DNA from 2 places in the Veillonella sp. VA141 genome. Region 2 is predicted to be linked to the other one. Evidence: riboswitches for the same ligand, from Rfam matches in the RefSeq annotation. Region 2 holds a riboswitch; the other holds the start of a gene.
The links. Region 2 has a riboswitch for thiamine pyrophosphate ahead of thiS (sulfur carrier protein ThiS). Riboswitches for the same ligand answer to the same signal wherever they lie in the genome.
Positions count from the first base shown of each region.

Region 1: linked by a shared signal. The riboswitch ahead of thiC (phosphomethylpyrimidine synthase ThiC) and the one ahead of thiS (sulfur carrier protein ThiS) in region 2 are both predicted to bind thiamine pyrophosphate.

Region 1 covers NZ_RQVM01000001.1:31,663-41,513, reverse strand. The annotation lists gene EO112_RS00240 (phosphatidate cytidylyltransferase) at 1-328, opposite strand, end outside; gene EO112_RS00235 (isoprenyl transferase) at 330-1,097, opposite strand; gene EO112_RS00230 (hypothetical protein) at 1,069-1,326, opposite strand; gene frr (ribosome recycling factor) at 1,326-1,886, opposite strand; gene pyrH (UMP kinase) at 1,899-2,618, opposite strand; gene tsf (translation elongation factor Ts) at 2,695-3,378, opposite strand; gene rpsB (30S ribosomal protein S2) at 3,500-4,225, opposite strand; gene thiC (phosphomethylpyrimidine synthase ThiC) at 4,408-5,712, opposite strand; TPP riboswitch at 5,789-5,897, opposite strand; gene EO112_RS00200 (hypothetical protein) at 6,174-6,593, opposite strand; gene EO112_RS00195 (D-Ala-D-Ala carboxypeptidase family metallohydrolase) at 6,603-6,986, opposite strand; gene EO112_RS00190 (hypothetical protein) at 6,997-7,533, opposite strand; gene EO112_RS08250 (hypothetical protein) at 7,630-7,776, opposite strand; gene EO112_RS00185 (hypothetical protein) at 7,777-8,178, opposite strand; gene EO112_RS00180 (pyocin knob domain-containing protein) at 8,190-9,851, opposite strand, start outside.
Region 2 covers NZ_RQVM01000002.1:118,539-128,389, forward strand. The annotation lists gene EO112_RS02825 (RNA-binding domain-containing protein) at 272-1,813, shown strand; gene EO112_RS02830 (thiamine phosphate synthase) at 2,014-2,841, opposite strand; gene thiH (2-iminoacetate synthase ThiH) at 2,828-4,024, opposite strand; gene EO112_RS02840 (thiazole synthase) at 4,041-4,832, opposite strand; gene thiF (sulfur carrier protein ThiS adenylyltransferase ThiF) at 4,843-5,418, opposite strand; gene thiS (sulfur carrier protein ThiS) at 5,419-5,610, opposite strand; TPP riboswitch at 5,885-5,984, opposite strand; gene EO112_RS02855 (coenzyme F420-0:L-glutamate ligase) at 6,035-6,691, opposite strand; gene EO112_RS02860 (hypothetical protein) at 6,702-7,241, opposite strand; gene murI (glutamate racemase) at 7,250-8,068, opposite strand; gene EO112_RS02870 (thioesterase family protein) at 8,072-8,482, opposite strand; gene EO112_RS02875 (YkvA family protein) at 8,535-8,879, opposite strand; gene EO112_RS02880 (hypothetical protein) at 8,897-9,851, opposite strand, start outside.

The DNA.
Region 1 (9,851 bases), on a different contig from region 2:
TACTAATAGTAGATTGCACTGTTGAAAGAGTTCTTTTCCCGTTGCAGAAGGTGTATTCAATGACCATAGCTAACATCACCAAAATTCCTAAGAATAAAGCTAATGGGTAGCTACCAAACACCAAGGAACCGCATACAAGGGCTATATAAAGCAGACCCCACTGTGGTAATAGACGCCGTTTCATATGACGAAATAAGCTAACACATTCTACCCAACCGATGACAGCTAACACGGACATCACAAGATTAAAAAATAGGCCCCCATAGGTGATGGCAACCGCCAGCAAGACAACGCCAATCAAAGCTGTGATGAGACGGGTTTTTAACATATTATTTCTCCTCTTTTAAACCACCAAATCTACGCTCACGTTGTTGGTATGCCAAGATGGCTTCTTCCAACACTTGTGGCGTAAAATCTGGCCAATGTAAAGGGGTAAACCAGAACTCTGCATAAGCAATTTGCCATAACAAGAAATTACTAATTCGTGCATCATTACTTGGTCGAATCAGTAAATCCACACGGTCAAATTCTTTTGTATCTAAGTAGGAAGAAATCAATGTTTCTGTAATATCTTCCTCATTGATAACGCCCTTTGCCACATCTTGGACAATCTGTTTTGTAGCTCTTGTAAGTTCGTCACGTCCCCCATAGTTGATTGCTAATTGCAGTGTGATTCCCTTATTATCTTGTGTTAATTCCTCAGATTCTTTGATGATTCCTTGTAACTCTTCAGATAACTTGGTTATATCTCCCACAAAACGAATGCGCACACCTTCCGCATGCATACGTTTTACATTTGAAAGTAAATACTCTTTAATAAGACCCATTAACAGGCTGACTTCTTCTTCTGGTCGTTTCCAGTTTTCAGTGGAAAAACCATAGACAGTCAATGCTTTCACACCAAATCCTTGGGCTGCTTTCACAATATCCTTTAATACTTCCGCACCTGCGCGATGACCCATACTCCGTGGCATGCCTTTACGCTTTGCCCATCTACCGTTACCGTCCATGATAATGGCAATATGTTCTGGAATATTCGTTGGATCTATAGTCGGTCTCTCTTGATGTTTACTTTTCTTCCATAAGTTTTTTAGCATATTGTACCTCATTCGACTGCGCCACATGACTGGCTACCATAGGATGAAAGAGAACTATCTCCCATGCGCCTTCTTTTACTATGACACGGCCTACATAACATTCTTCGGAAGAAATGGAAAAGAACCGATTATAGTTCTTTTCTATTTTTGTAGTAAAAGGGATAGAGGCAGCCTGCAAAAGAGACTGTGCAAGCTGCCATGGAAATCCCAAAATAGATGTATGCTCCATTAGACAGACATAACATCCTTTTCTTTTATATCGCGAAGTTCATCAATTAATTTAATTTTTTTGTCAGTCAATTTTTGAACTTGTTCTTGTCCATCTTTTGACACATCTTCAGTAATTGTTTTCGCTTTTTCTTCTTTTTTGATTGCATCATTAGCATCACGACGAATGTTACGGACTGCAACTTTAGCATCTTCTGCTTTTTTGCTTACTACTTTTACTAATTCTTTACGACGTTCTTCTGTCAATTGAGGGATAGCCAAACGAATAGCCTCACCATCATTATTAGGGTTTAATCCTAAATCAGATGTTAAAATAGCTTTTTCAATAGCACCAATCATAGTTTTATCCCATGGAGCGATTAAAATCATGCGAGGATCTGGAGCAGATACGTTTGCCACTTGATTAACAGGTGTTGGTGCACCATAGTAATCTACCATAACGGAATCCAATAAAGATGTATGTGCACGACCTGTGCGTACATTAGCAAATTCATGTTTTAAGGATTCAATTGTTTTATCCATGCGCGCTTCTTCGCGGCTAATAATTTCTTTAATTTCCATAGTGTTCACCTTTTATTTTACGATAGTACCGATGGCTTCTCCCTTAGCAGCACGTGTGATGTTACCAGGAATATCCATGCTAAATACAACGATAGGAATATGATTATCTTTACATAATGTAGTTGATGTAGCATCCATTACTTTCAATTCTTTGCTGATTACATCCATGTATGTTAATTCATCGAATTTTACAGCATTTGGATTTGTTTTAGGGTCGGAATCGTATACGCCATCAGCAAATTTTTTCGCCATTAAAATAGCATCTGCTTCGATTTCAGCAGCACGCAAAGCAGCTGTTGTATCTGTAGAGAAGTATGGATTACCCGTACCTGCTGCAAAGATAACAATACGACCTTTTTCTAAGTGACGAATAGCACGACGACGAATGTATGGTTCTGCTACTTCTTGCATTTCAATCGCTGTTTGAACACGAGTTGCTACGCCTGCATTTTCAAGAGCATCTTGTAATGCAATAGCATTCATCACTGTTGCAATCATACCCATATAATCAGCAGATGCACGATCCATACCTTTAGCACTACCGGATAGACCACGCCAAATATTTCCACCACCTACAACGATAGCAATTTCAATACCACTTTCTTTGGAAAGTGATGCAATCTCTTGTGCCAATGGTTCTACCACTTGTGGGTTAATGCCAAATCCTTGATCACCTGCTAAGGCTTCACCGCTAAGTTTTAATACGATACGTTTAAATTTACGTTCACTCATGTCCTTCTCCTTATGACGTTTCTAACAAATAATTCAAAAATAAGAGAACACTTGCGGTGTTCTCTTATCTCCGTACTTATTTACCTACAGTAGCCATAACTTCTGCAACGAAATCGTCTTGTTTCTTTTCGATACCTTCGCCTAAAGCATAGCGAACATAACGACGTACGTTAATGTTTTCACCGATTTTAGCGATTGCTTCATTGATCATAGCTTGTACAGTTTTTTCACCGTCTTTAATGAAAACTTGTTCTAATAGGCAGTTTTCTTTATAGAATTTTTCAACGCGGCCAGCTACCATTTTTTCAAGAACTGCTTCTGGTTTTGGTTTACGGCCAGCTTTAACGTCTTCTTCAGCTTCTACTTTAGCTTGTTCCATCAATACAGCTTTTTCGTGTTCGATTATATTAGCTGGAACATCTTCACGTTTTAAGTATGTTGGGTTAGCTGCTGCAATTTGCATTGCTACATCTTTACAAAGAGCTTGGAAATCATCAGTTTTAGCAACGAAGTCTGTTTCACAGTTTACTTCTACTAATACGCCGATACGTCCACCACCATGAATGTAAGATGCTACTACACCTTCAGCTGCAATACGACCAGCTTTTTTAGCTGCCGCTGCTAAGCCTTTTTCACGAAGGAAGTCAACTGCTTTTTGGATATCGCCATCAACTTCTACCAATGCTTTTTTAGCATCCATCATACCTGCGCCAGTCATGTCGCGTAATTCTTTTACTAAAGCTGCTGTAATTTGAGCCATGATTTTTCCTCCTATAAATAATTAAGGTAAGACCTTAGCCTTACCTTAATTTTACATCGTTATTACTTATTTATCAATTAAGACTATGTCTGTATATATTGTTAAATAATCTTACAGATTCTTAAGCTTCTTCGGAAGCAGTTTCTGTACCGAAAGCGTCTTGTTCACCTTGACGACCTTCTAAAATAGCATCAGCCATTTTACCAGCTAATAATTTAACTGCGCGAATTGCGTCATCATTTGCTGGGATAGGGAAATCAACTTCGTCTGGATCACAGTTAGTGTCCACAGTAGCTACTACAGGAATACCTAATTTTTTAGCTTCTGCGATAGCGATTTTTTCTTTTTTAGGGTCAATTACGAAAAGTGCACCTGGCATTTCTGGCATATCTTTAATACCGCCAAGATATTTTTCTAACTTTTCCCATTCATGACGAAGACGAATTACTTCTTTTTTAGGAAGAACTTCGAATGTTCCATCTTCAGCCATTTTTTCTAATTGTTTTAAGCGTTTAATACGAGCTTCGATAGTTTTGAAGTTAGTCAACATACCGCCTAACCAACGTTCGTTAACGAAATACATATTAGCACGAAGAGCTTCTTCTTTTACAGCTTCTTGAGCTTGTTTTTTAGTACCTACAAAAAGGATTGTTTTGCCTGCTTGAGCTACTTCACGTAAGAAGTCATATGCTTCTTCTACTTTTTTTACAGTTTTTTGAAGGTCAATGATATAAATACCATTACGTTCAGTGAAGATGAATTTAGCCATTTTAGGATTCCATCTTCTTGTTTGATGTCCAAAGTGAACACCAGCTTCTAATAATTGTTTAAGTGATACTACTGCCATGTTGGCACCTCCTGTTAAAAAACCTCCGCAACTCTCATCCCTCAGCAAACGCGAAATTGCGCACAGAACTGATAGTCTAGTTGCGTGTGTATTCATATTTGTTTAGTATAGCACAAAATGTGAGGTGAAAGCAAGTGCAAAACAATCAACTCAAAAAAAGAGTTGGCTGCTTTGTTTCTTATTTATAATATATCAATCTTCTCTCCCTCTAAGGCTTTGTTGATGCTCCGTACGGCGCAGAATTTTCCGCACATACTACAAGCTTCTTTATGTCCCTCTTCTGGGGCACGACTTTCACGGATGCGACGTGCTTTTTCAGGGTCTAGTGCCACTGCATATTGTGCTTCCCAATCTAGTTTTTGGCGCGCTTCTGCCATGCGGTCATCACGTTCCCGCGCATTCGGAATGCCTTTTGCAATGTCTGCGGCATGGGCTGCGATTTTGAAAGCCATAATGCCTTCTTTCACATCATTTTCGTCAGGTAAGGCTAAGTGTTCTGCCGGTGTTACATAGCAAAGAAATGCTGCGCCATGCATAGCTGCCACGGCACCGCCAATGGCCGCTGTAATATGGTCATAACCTGGTGCAATGTCTGTCACCAATGGTCCTAATACATAGAACGGTGCTCCATCGCAGATTGTTTGTTGCACTTCCATGTTGGCTTGTACTTGATTCAACGGCACATGACCAGGACCTTCCACCAAGACTTGCACACCACGTTCACGAGCTCGTTTTGTTAACTCTCCAAGTCGAACAAGTTCTTCGATTTGACAGATATCTGTAGCATCTGCCAAGCAACCAGGACGGCATGCATCGCCAAGGGAAATAGTCATATCATATTCTGCACAAATGTCCAAGATTTCATCATAGTATTCATAGAAAGGATTTTCTTGACCAGTCATAGACATCCAAGCAAAGACTAAACTGCCACCACGGCTGACGATATTTAATTTTCGTTTGTGACGTTTAATTTGCTCTACCGTATGTTGCGTAATCCCACAGTGCAATGTAACAAAGTCCACCCCATCTTCTGCGTGAAGGCGGATAGTAGAAATAAAGTCTTCTGCAGTCAATTCACCTAAATCCTTTTGATGATGGATAACACTATCGTAGATAGGTACGGTGCCAATCATAACGGGACATTCTTTTGTGAGCAGACGGCGGAATACTTTTGTATCACCATGTGTAGACAAGTCCATAATAGATTCAGCCCCTAATGCCACTGCATGATGAACTTTTTTCATCTCTTCTTCGTAGTCTGTACAATCTTTGGACGTACCTAAGTTCACGTTGATTTTCGTACGTAACTTTTGACCAATTCCTTCTGGTTGTAAAGATATATGATGCTTGTTGCACGGAATTGTTACATGTCCTTTTGCCACTAACTCTCGTAATACTTCAACATCCATGTTTTCTTTTTCTGCTACCACTTTCATTGCGTCGGTAACAATGCCTTTTTGGGCTGCTTGCATTTGTGTGTAAAACATAAAAAGCTCCTTTCATTACAAAGGAGCCTATTGAGGTACTCTATACACAAAAAGGTATCGACATTACATCGATACCCACATATGTCAGCGTGCTTCCTACGCGGGCATGATCCCGATCAGGTCAAAAGGTCAGGTACTTCATAGTCCTTTCTCAGCCTATTACATAGGCTCCCTTGCAAATCTAAAATATTTACTTACTTATAGTATATCATGGAATGGTGGAATTTTATAGAAAATTATTCTTCCTCATCCATGATGGCATTATGATACACATAACGCACATATTGCTATAAACCTTTGGTATTAAGCCATTCTTTAAAAAAAGGTTGTGCAACGGTTGTGCAACCGTTCCCAAAAATAGTTTTTATTGATAATGTTATAATTTATTTTTTATACGTTATCGAAACATTTTATAGGCTAATCCACCTAATAAAAGCACCTCAATGAATCGGTGCTTTTGACTATTTTTCTTGTACTTCTTTATTTCTTCCTTCTGCTCTTCTAAGTATAGATTGGCTTTCTCCAATGAGATTTGCTGCTCTGTCAATTTCTGCTCTTGTAGATTTAATTTCTCCTTGGATGCTCTCAACTGCTCCCTCTGTTCTTCTAGTAGCTGCTTCGCTTCTAGTAATGCTACTTTCGATTCGTTCGTTGATAACTTCGCTACGTTCAACTGCATCTCTAACCTCTCGATTGAGTTTGCTTGCTTCTTGTTGATTGTATTGAGCTCGTCTAAGTTCTTGCTGAGCATCTTGTATTCGCTTTGTGTTAATGTCACTCCCTGTTCCGCAAATATATAGCAGGGCACAGATAATAGTACCAAAGCCAATAGCAAGCATAATCGTGTGTTTCTTAATCCATGAAAGAATAGTTCCATACATTTCAACCTCCTAATATTGCTCCCATTCCGCATCATAACCTCGGACATCAATGTGTACAAATTGTAGTCCATAATATCTGCCAACACCATCTGCACCACACTCTTTTGCAATATCTGCTAATTCATCAACACTAATATCGTCCACTGTAATGTCAGCAGCTGTTCCTAATACATGTTGAGAGTTAGGCACTCCACCTACCTCACGATTGTGGTCTTCACAACGGTATCCACTTTCGATATATACTGGTCGTCCTACACGTTCTCGGATTTTATCCAATACATCTACTAAACGTTTGTCAATAATATGATCCAACACATTTTTCCCATCTACTACATTATGTCGATGACATTTGCAGGCAAACTCATAATCCTCAAAATAATTTCCAATTTTCATATATGTCTCCTTATAACTTAAATTTGAACTTACTTTCAATCATATCTCTGATGGTATCTAAAAACTTTCCCATCATTACATTTCCACCATCACGCATATTTTCTAGTACACTCAAAAATTCTGCTGAGGCTAAATATAACCAAACTAAATTAACTACAAAGGCTTCTTTCCCTGCCATAAAATCAAAGCACCAACCTATGGCTGTAGCAAATACATATGTCATTACCTTTGTCACAAAGGGTTTTCTCATATGTTTAGATGAAATTAATCCCTTTTCAAACGCAGGAATGATTGCTATATACTTATCCCAAGCAGATATACTTTCTTTGTCTGCTCCCGCTTCTACTAACATCTGATAGGCAATCGCTCCCCATCTAGTCAGCAAATCAAATAAAACTAATAAAATAAACACGCCCAGTACTTGAACGTGCTTTAAATTCATTAGCCATATAGCAGCACTACCTATAAGGGATAGTCCCACCTTTATAATCCACGACTCTACTAGAATATCTCGTAGAGATTCTAAAAATCCCATATCGAATACCATTTTACCTTTTAATACACCTAAACAATAAAACTTATCAGATCTGGTTTATCTCTAGCTCTGTTCATAATCACTCCTACCATCTCTTTTGAAACAACATTATTCCTCTTTTTTGTCTTCCATATTCATTAAATCATTGTGGATACATCCCTCAGTAGGACAAGTACCATCTTGATTGAGTGTAGCATAACACCATTCACAAAAATGCATTACGGGAATATCTGAGTGTACTTCGTAGTTATCCATTTACTTTACCTCCTTAATCTTTGCAATCATTTCTTGTGTGAGTTTCTTATATTGTTCTTGTAAATCTACTACACTAGTACCGCTCAATGTACGTCTTGCTAGTGTCTGTTCTAATGTTTCAAAACGTTTGTCATAGTAGGCTTTAATCTCTGCAATACGTTCTGCTTTTGAAAGTACTTTCGGCTCTTCTACATAATCAATGAATTTGCCATTGATGTAACATTTATTATTTGCTACGAACTCGTTTTGCATTTCTTGTGTACCCGCTAAGTACGTGTGATTAGGGTATAGTGTTTGTGCTAACTGTATGCATGATTCCTCGGTATCTGCATGTAGTCCAATTAAAAAAGAGGTTACTCGTATCCCCTTTGTGTCTAAGACAAAAATATATTTAGTCTCCATATAAACCTCCTTTAAACACCTATCACCATATATCGAACAGCACGCCGTGAATTTTGTGTTCCAATGACTTCAGAAATTGTGACTGATGTTATATCTAGCTTTTTTGTTTGAACACTTGCTAACCACTTATCGGAACGTGGATTAATGTGGCTATAAAATATTCCAAAGCATTTTTTTCTAAATGCAATTGGGAAGGTTGCTGTATATTGTGCTTCTCCCGTTGAATGTGTTATGTGTATATATCCAAACTGTATGATTACTATATTTTCCCCTTGACCAATTAAGATATATGCTTCATTATCCGAAGTTTCTTTTACTTGTACATTCAACGCTTGCCCTGTGCCTCCTCCTAGACCACTTAACAATTCTTTTACAACTGCTAGTGTAGGAACAAGGCTTGTATTCGTATCTTCCTTATTTGTAGTAAATAATTTTAATAATGTGGCTGTATCGCCTTTGGTAATGGTTAACCCCTCATTATGTTTTGTTATATCTGTAATGGTTGCATCATAATCTCCATGATAATGCCACGCACCCCACGCATTATAGAATGTTCTATAGCAGATATTGCAGGGCTTGTTATTCGCACCATAGGAGTAGAATACTTGCGTAATCTTATTAGTATCACTTTTAATAACCTGTACTACACCGTAATAGTATACTCGTGTAGTACTCGGTGCATTTCTCCACCCCCACATGCTTGCGGTTGCTTCATACATACCAGTATCTGTGAGATTATTCCAATCATTGATACTAGTAGGCATAGGCTTCATACTCATGTATTTGTTAAGATTATGTGAAGTGGAGTCTATATTATGTTCACTAATTTTAGTGGCAATAGAATTATTTATATCACTCACCTTTCTCTTCTCTTCTTCAATAGATGTTTGTAATGGAGAAATTAACTCACGCCCAATATCGTTTTTAATAGTTCCTTTTAAGGGTGCAATCAATTCACGATTTATATCATTTTTTATATTCGTTTGAATCGTTTGTAGCTCACCTTTTGTCACCCAGTTAGTTATTTTGCTTTGTAGATCTGTTTGTGTTACACAATTTCCAATTTTACTTTGAAATTCTTCTTTTGTTACCCAATTATTAATTTTACTTTGTAGATCTTCTTGCGTTACCCAGTTACCAGTTTTGGCGGCTCCAGCTTTGTTGGCCCATTCCTTGGCTTTCTGCACCTCTGATGTAGCACTAGACACATATCCTTGCATATCTCTTACAATAGTGGCAGCATAACTTTTATATTCCAGTAATAGCTGATTCACAGTATCTCTCATTGATTCAGCTTCTCTATTCTTATCTAGAATCGATTGTTGCATGCTTTGAATCCCATTAGATATACCCTTTACTTCTTCTATAGCTTGTTCCAAATTGTGTGCATGACCTTCAGCAGCGCTTGCCTTTTCAATAACACTTGCTTTTAATTGATTAATCTCTTCTTTAGTAGCTATAGTAGAGGATTGTATATTACGTAATTCTGCTATGGAGTTTTCCATAGTTCCGACATAACCCTTTATTTCTCGTGCTTTAGTTTCTACAGCTCCTACACTTTGTAAGATATCACTATTTTTTAATCGTCTTGTAATATCACTTTCTACTTGCTCTAAGCTTTGTAACACGGTCTGCTGTGTAGATCGTATTTCTTGCTTGGCTCTTTCCTTCAA
Region 2 (9,851 bases):
AACATATGCTACAACAAGGATTCATAATATATAGTGGCAAACACATTTTATATCCTGTATACTGATGATAAGAATATTTCTCTTTTCTGATACTGATTATTTTTCATCATATTCCTTGTTGCCCTTCAATAACAAGAATCCCGATTTTATTTAACATTTATTTAGCACTTTTAAACTCATTCTTTCACAACATATATAAAGAATGTGATATTACCCCCATTCAGCAGTTAATTTTATTTACTATTTATTTAGCACTTTTAGGAAAAATACTATGAAACTAACTACATTAGAAGCAATTATATCATTAAAAGAGTCTTCACAAGTTGAATACAAAAAGGCTAAAAATGACTTCCCCAAAGATGCATGGAAATCATATTCTGCATTCGCTAATACTACAGGTGGCTATTTAATTTTAGGAATTTCTGAAGACGAGTGTAAAAAACCAGTTTTAACCGGAGTAAAAGATGCTGAAAAAATAATAAGCGACTTCTGTTCTACCCTAGGTGATAGATCTAAAGTTAGCTTAAATATCATAGAAAATGAAGATATACGAACAGCTATTATTGAAGATAAAACTATAGTTATTATACATATTAAGGAGGCTGCAATTACAGATAAACCTGTTTATCTTAATAACAACCTTGCTCATACTTATATCAGATTACACTCACAAGATCATTTAGTAGATACACAGCAATTAAGTACAATATTAAGAAATCAATCTGATCAATTAGATTATGAATTACTCCATAATTATGATATATCTGATTTAGATTTAGATAGCATTAATAGTTATAAATCAATACTATCTAAGAGATATCCCAGTTTAAACTACTCAGAAATGGACAACCAAAGCTTCTTAGAGAATATTGGCGTATTTCGTAAAAATCGAAATACTAATAAGATACACCTAACGGTTGCTGGATTATTATTCTTCGGCAAATACAACTCTATTATCGATCGATTCCCACATTATCATGTAGATTTTTTTGATAAACGCGGTAATTCACAAAGATGGAGTTTCCGAATTGAGTCAGGCAATTTAGATTTTCCAGATTTAAATTTATTTAATTATTATCGCTTAGTAAGTGAAAAACTCTTATTATCTGTAAACAGAAATTTTGAACTTGATGAGTACACGATCAGAAAAAACCCTACAGATTTAACAATTGCTTTACGCGAAGCATTTGTCAATATGATAATCCATGCGGACTACTTTTTAAATACAACCGCTTTAATTGCGGAAATTCATGAACCTTTTTATATTTTTATTAATCCCGGAATTATGAAAATCCCTGTAAAAGAATTTTTCACTGGAGGCGGTAGATCCTTGGTCAGAAATCCTCTTCTCGTTAGCTTATTCACTAGAATGGGCGCCTCTGAACATGCTGGTAGCGGCAGTCAAAAAATAATTGATGTTGTAGTAAAAAATAGATTCAAAGTTCCTGAATTAAAAAGCGACTTAGAAAGAACGTACTTAAAATTATGGATAGCAGAACCTCTAGTAGACGTTTCTAATCTAAAAGAGGATGAGAAAAAAGTGTATACATTTATCTGCAATCCTCCAACTTCAAATAAATCATCTATTAAATTTACAAAAAAAGAAATTGCCAATGCTCACCCTGATATAACCTCTGCTCGCTTAACAAGAATACTTAACAAGTTATCTGAACAAAATTTAATTGTAAAGATGGGCGCATACAAAAACAGAACTTATGTTAAAGCAGTTTCTTCAGTAGAAGTGATTCATCATTGGGGAGAAACTTATGATATTATAAAACATCTATTTTATAAAGATAAATCTGATTCATAGCAGATATCTTCTTTTTTTACCCATATGCACTTTTTACTAAAACATTAAATTTCATTATAATCATCTTCTACTTATCATACGGTAGAACATAAAAGAAGGTCTTCTTTACAATAATTTCTATTCACTCATTGTAATAAAAGATGACCTTCTTTTTCTATTTTATTTCTCTCAATAATTTTATACTATTTTTACCTTCGTTCTTATGTGTCGATATTGCTATGCACTCGCTTCATGAAATCAGACATAATAGCTACGCCAGTGAAAGAATGTTGCAAACACGTTTGGTAATTGTGCTCGTGGATACCTCCCAAAGCAATACCTTGTACTTGTGGGTAATGTGTCCGAATTAGTTTCAACAGTTCCTTCCCCCGCTTAACGCCAATGCCAGGGTGTCCTGTTTTGCATTGTGTGGGAAAGATGGGACTGATTAAGACGTACTCCAAATTAGGGATTCCTAGGGATGCTAATAACTTGATGTCATCTTCGTTGTGAACGGTGCTCCACATAGTTATGTCCTGAAAATGTTGTTGCAAGATAATCCATAGTTCTTCTTGTTCGGATTGCCAATAGCGTATTAGATTAGTGGGTAGATGGATTCGTTTTGCTGTTGCCAAAACAATAGCTAATTGCTCTCGATTCGTAATAACTTTTCCATGGTGTACTACGGTATCCCCGATGGCATCGCAGAGTTGGAGATACTCCTCAAAGGGTAAATCAGTGTCACGGCACAGGGTGTACAGACTACTGTGATTTCTCATCCAGTTGTCTGGTTCAGCACTATCTGCCCTCGCATCAGGCAATTTAGTACTATGAAGATTCGCTTTTACTGTAGATCTATATGCTCTACGTATATTATACGTTAAACTGCTTTCTTCTGTATGATTAATACAATGCTTGCCATACTTTTGTATTCTTTCTATCCCTCTAGACAGTGCTACACCATATGTGGCTAAGCTAATGTCATCTTTCAGTAACTGGCGATTTGTAATCAACACTAAGGTGTCTATAGATTGGTTATTTTTCTTCATAGAGCACATCGATATAATCACTCATCACCACTTGCATTCCTAAGGCTTTCACATCTTCCATGGCTTCTGCTACAGTTCTACTGTCAGCAATTTCAAATTGTGCATCCCCTTCTTCTTGTTTCTTTTCTTCTGAGGAATGTTCACCAATACCTGTGCTGACACCTGCTGACAGTTTCGTCGCTGCTAATGGTAGGACCCCGTTGCGGAACCTGGCTGTTTCTCTAGTGGAAATCGTAATATTTGCATAAGGTAGGAATAAGCGATATGCCAAGATGACTTGCAATAATTGAGCTTCTCCTACGTCCCCTGCATTGATGGTATCATCATTGACGATAGGCCGCAGGCGTGGACAGGAAATACTAATTTCTCCATGAGGATACGCACGTTGTAGCATATGGGCATGCAAGGCTGTGGCAAAGGCATCTTTTCGAAAATCATCTAACCCCAATAAGGCTGCTAAACCTACTCCCCGCATACCCCCTCGCAAAGCTCGTTCTTGCGTTTCAAGTCGATAGGGAAATACGCTTTTATTTCCTAACAAATGCAATGTTTTATAATTTTCCCAATTATACGTTTCTTGGAATACGGTCACATAATCACAACCGCATTCTCGTAGGTACGCATAATCGTCTACATTGGCAGGATAAATTTCTACGCCCACTACCTTAAAATATTTTTTTGCTAATTCACAGGCACGCCCAATGTAAGAAATAGGACTATGGCGTTCACTTTCCCCAGTCAAAATTAAAATATCCTGTAATCCTGTTTTGGCAATATTTTTTAACTCTTCTTCAATACCTGCTTCATCTAACTTCGCCCGATGGATCTGATTTTTACAGTTGAAGCCACAATACACGCATAGGTTATCGCAATAGTTTGAAATATATAACGGTGTAAATAAATACACAGAATTGCCAAAGTATCGTGTTCGTACGGCCTTTGCTTTTTCCGCTAGTTCTTCCAAAAATGGTTCTGCTGCAGGAGATAATAAAATTTTCAGTCCTTCTACATCAATGGTATCTTCTTGCAACACACGGCGCACATCATCTGCTGTGTATCGATCGTACGTATATTGCTCACGTTCTCGCAATACCGTCTCTAAAATAGGACTTTCAATTTGATCCATGTGGGGGCGATACTTCCAACATGGATCATCTATATGGTATCTGGTGGTACTAGACATGGCTATTCCTTTCCTATTATCTCAAAAATCCAGTCAACGGAGATGAAGCGCTACCACCGGTTTCAAGAGTAGGCCCTAATTTTGACAAATATGCCAATCTTCCTGCTTGGATGGCTAAACCAAATGCTTTCGCCATACCTCGAATATGGCCCGCAGAAGCTACGGCTGTATTTGCCATGATTGCAGCTACGCCCATTTCCATTGCTTCTGCTGCTTGGGATGGAGCACCAATACCAGCATCTACAATGATAGGCAAATCAATTTCATTCACTAAAATTTTGATAAATTCCTTTGTCTGCAATCCACGATTAGATCCAATTGGCGCCGCTAACGGCATCACCGCAGCGGCTCCAGCATTCACCAAATCACGAGCCACTTCTAAGTCTGGATACATGTATGGCATAACGATGAATCCTTCTTTTGCTAATATTTCTGTAGCTTTAATGGTCTCCCCATTATGTGGCAATAAATATTTTGAATCTTTCATAATTTCTACTTTTACAAAATCTCCACAACCTGTAGCTCGGGATAATCTTGCTATACGCACCGCTTCTTCAGCATCTCTAGCGCCACTCGTATTAGGGATTAAGATAGTATCCTTTGGGATAGCATCTAGGATATTTTCCACTTCTCCACCTACCGCACGACGTAGGGCTAAGGTAATCATTTCTGCGCCCGCTTCTTCTAGGACAGCCTCGATTAAGTCGATAGAAAATTTTCCAGACCCCAAGATAAATCGAGAATGCAATGTATGTCCCCCTAAGGTCCATGTATCTTGTGTTTCCATATCTTTCACTGAAAGTGTCATAGGTTCCTCCTTAATCAATATCTTCTCCATGTAATAGTTGAATCACAGCATTTGCCATATGTCCGGCACAAACCATGACACGAGCGGCAGTAATTTTTCCGATAGAATCGATATCGCTCACACCATCACCGCATAAATACCAACGATGATGTCTTCGTTCACGGCGGATACCATTACTATCGCCCCAACCTGCCATACCGGAACAGCCTACCAATAAAGGCTCTGCTGGATGGGTCAAAATAACTTCTGTCATCCACGCTTTTGTGACAGCCTTGTCCACTGCTTCTACGACCATGTCATAGCCATCGATTAATTCAGATAATCTTTCTGGTGTGAGGCATTCATTATGAACAATGACTTCACAGTTTGGATTCATCCGATTGAGGTGACCTTTCATAGCCTCTACTTTTAAAACTCCTACATCATTCACGTCATAGTATTGACGGCCTAGATTACTCTCATCCACAACGTCGAAGTCTACGATTTCTAACTGACCAATTCCAGCACGGCACAATGCCACTGCCACATGGGAGCCAACACCACCCACACCGATAAGCAGAACTTTTTTATCTTGTAAAGATACCATTTAGCCACCTCCTACAAAGGTTACTACTTCCATTGTGTCTGCAGGACTCACACGAGTCGATTCCCAGTCTGCTTTAGAAAGAATCTTCCCATTATATTCCACTACGATGCGATCCATTCGAAACGCTAGGGCTGCCAGTACTTCTTGCACTGTTTGCCCCTCATAATGATAAGTTGCTCCATTTACTTTCATCATATCCTCCTAACTATAGCGTATGCTATATACCTATTTCAAACTAGTATCATACCAATTATCCGTCATGGCTCCTTCACCACATACTAGTATAAAAAAACAGCACGAAAAACCATACCCGCGGTGGTATGCCCCTTCATGCTGTAGCACTCTATCGTCTCACTATTCTTTTCCACTTGTACATCCATTTCGATGTACCTCTATTCTGTACCCATATAGGATAGACTATCCTATGAAAGACACAAAAAAAGGACATCCTGTTGGATGTCCTCAGTATGACGAATCAAACTTATCCTACGTTGGCATTATCCAAATCAGGTTATGGGTCAAAACTTTCGTTTACTCTCAGCCAGTAGGCTCCCCAAAGTTCTCTTTCAGTATACGCTGATACGACTCAATTTGCAAGCCTAAGTATCAACAATTTTTATCGTCTCCGTGCAGACACAGAGGCATAATTTTTAATTACAACGATAGGTGTCATTTGACTATCGTTGCCAAATGGATTATCGATTAAAATTTGCGCAATTTGCTGCGGTTTCAATCCGCGACTATGACCTAAGATAGCCGCTCGTTTTAAATCATTCACGTCCGCTACACAAGCCCCATAGGCTCCTGTTGCTTTCATAATAGCATCGGCTACTGCATGTGGTTGTTTTGGTCCATATACAATGCATTTATCAAATGGAGGCATAGTACCTGTCACATCATCTGTTAAGGATGCGGTCCGTGCCATTTGATAGAACACGCCAGATTTTTTAAACACTTTAGCTACGGCTCCACAGAGGAAGGCAAACATCATTTTCCATTCCCCTTCTTTATCCATAGCTGCTTGCATACCATACACAGATGCCATAGAACCATCCGGATGGATAAAGCGATTTAAAAATTTAGCTTGCCAAGATACTTTTAAATCTTCTGGTCGTGTAAACTCCCCTTGCGTGATAGCCACGACGGATTCTGCTACGCACACAATATCTTCTGGTCCAATATAAGGACCTGCAAATTCTACGATAGCCTCTACGATATCATCTTTGTTCGTTAAAATGCGCGTAGGGATTGGTAAAAGTTCTAATTCTGCCATGATGTACCTCCTATTTACGCATTGCTACTTCTAACTCTTCTGCAGTTAGAGTAATTCTAGTTTTTGAAATACGGTATGCCTCACGACCTACTACTTGATGGTAGATATCGATAGGCATGTCTGGGAATCCCACTAAGTCTTTACGAATATTGCCACTATTAGCCGTCATCACTAGACGCAAACGAATGGTACTGCCTTGTCGTTGTTTATAGACTAACGCTTCCCAATAGCCATCATGACGTTCTGCCTTTGCATCGGTTAACCACGATTGAATTCGCACATTGTCAAATTGTTCTTGTGGTAATAAATGACGAGGGAACATATCCATGATGGTTCCGTATTGTTTACCTCTGTTCACAAATGGAATATCCGTAGATAACACTACTTGATCAAAACTAATGTCTTCTACCACAAATGGAGTGCGACGTTTCACCATGATCACAATGTCTTCATTGCCTTGGCGCCATGCAAATATGCGGTAGGCAATATAAATGATAGCAATGATACAGGCTATCCACACTAGGGTATCTATTAATGTGTAAATATACATAGTTCCTCCTATAGAGTAATGAGCTTAGCTGTTAAGCTAGTATCCTTGAAAATATCTTGTACGATAGACGTTACTCGATCCGCATGGCTAGTAACACAAACTTGTATAGAACCTTTTCTACCTGATGTCTGCTCCAAATCTTCTCCGTACAAAATAGCTCCTACAGCATCAGATGTTTCCCACGCAGGGTCTACAAAGCAAATTTGTTCTTTAGCCAACTCACGCAGTATGGGTTCTACTAAGGGATAGTGGGTACATCCTAAAATGGCCACTTCCACATTTGCCTCTACCAAAGGCTGTACATATTCTTTTGCACAATGTCGTAAAACTGCATCATCTAAATGACCTTCTTCAATACAGGCCGCCAAATCTTTACAGCCTTGTTCTACTACTTTTACATGAGGCTTCAAGGTATGGACTGCATCCATATGTTTATGACTATTAATAGTCGCTACCGTAGCCATAATGCCTAAAGGTCCTTTACGTTTCTGTTTAACCTTAATACGCAGAGCATCATGAATCCCCTGTGCCATCCCCACAATAGGTACATCAAATTGTTTGGATAGTTTGTCCAAGGCTACCACAGAAAATGTATTGCAAGCGATGACTATTAGTTTCACTGGTTGGGCCACTAAAAACTCTGCAATTTTCGTAGCAATGCCTTCAATTTCCTCAATCGGCCTATTGCCTACTGGATTGTTTGCACTATCTCCAACATAAATAAAATCTTCTTCCGGAAATTCTTGTGCTAGCACAGATAATACAGACAATCCACCGATTCCAGAGTCGAATACTCCAATAGGTAATTCCTTCTGTATGGGCGTCATTCCCTACTCCTCCTCTGCTACGGCTTTCATGGGTTTAAAAAATACATCTGGCAAGCGAATAATTTTACCTGTTTCTTTAGCCGTAAATACATTTTGTGTTTCCCCTGTACAGATCAATGCATTATCACTGTCACGGATAATCCGATATGTGAAAGTACATTGAGCCCGCGACAAAGAGGCTACTGTTAATTCCACCCGCAATACATCATCAAAGCGTGCCACTTCCTTATACTCACAGCTCACTTTTGTAATAGGAAAGACGATGCCCTCTTGCATCATGTCCCATAGACTAATACCACAGCGGCGAAAATATTCAATTCTCCCCATTTCAAACCACCGTAAATGATTCGTATGATGGGCAATCTCCATCATATCCGTTTCATAAAATCGGACACGTAAAGATGTAGAAATCATCGTATACTACCTTTCCTATGCAATAAGAGGCTCCAAAGAGCCCCTTTACTGATTAATCAATTGATCCGATAGGCACAAATTTTTGTGCTTTTTCCTTATGGGAAGCCTTAATATAGCGATTAGCTACTTTCATAGCAATTGCTAATACTGCCACATCATCCACCCAGCCAAGACCTGGTACGCTATCTGGGATAAAATCAATAGGCAATATCAAGTATCCTAAAGCGCCTGCAATAACGGCCTTTACAAATGCTGGTGTATCTGTATCACGTAAACAATAATATAACATAACAGCTTTTCGTGCAAACATAATATTACGACCCATGCGATTCACAGTGGACATAAAGGCATCAGATGTAAAGGTTTTTCCATACTTAAGGATTTGTAAGATATTCATAGTTATAACCTCTCTGATTATTGTTTGAACTTGTCTTTTGCTTGTTCTGCTAAGTCGATGGCTTTTTCTTTTGTTTGTTCTGCCAATTCCACTGCTGTTTCCTTCACAACTTCCGCTTTTTCACGAATGTCTTGCACCGCTTCTTGTGCGTGGTCAATCGCTTTGGCTGTCAATTCAGAAGCTTTTTCTTCTACTTGCTGTAATGTCGGCTCTACCACCTCTTTTACCTGTTGAAGTTTTGGTTCTACCTTTTCTTTCACTTGTTGTAATTTTGGTTCTACCACTTCTTTTACATCTTGCATAACAGCTGTGGCTTTTTCCACCACTGGTTCTACTTTAGTTTGTAAGGAATCATTTAATGTTTGTCGCACCGTATCTGCTTTTTCATAAGCGGCTTTTGTATATACGCTTGCTTTAGATGCTGATGTACCTGCTACGGCACCCGTTAAAGATAATGCTTCAGTTGCTAAAATTTTAAGCAAAGAGCCTACTCCTTTTGCAGCATGACGAGCATTATCTAGTAATTCTTCATTACCACTTTTCTCTAATGTGTCTTTCACCGTAGCTGCCAAGATGGATACGGCTCCTACTGCTAGATCTTTTACAGCACTTACATTAGCCAACAAATCAGCTCCAACAAAAGAACCTGCAAAGCCTTTGGCACTTGCTAAGTAATCATTACCAGACACCTGTACATCATCTAAGAAATCTACAGTTTCATTACCCAACGGCTTATCCCGAAGTGGTGTATTCGCCAATGTGATAACTGTTTCTTTATTATGTTCATAAATATCTACTAAACGTTGACGATATTCTTCATAGTTCGGACATGCTGGCATACCATCTTCAATCCATTTTGCAGCCATTTTACCAACACCATAGGTAATAGCCGCTGCCACCGGAACGCGAAGAATCACTGTTGGTACGACTGTACATACTAACGCTGCTACAGCACTACCACCAAGACCGACT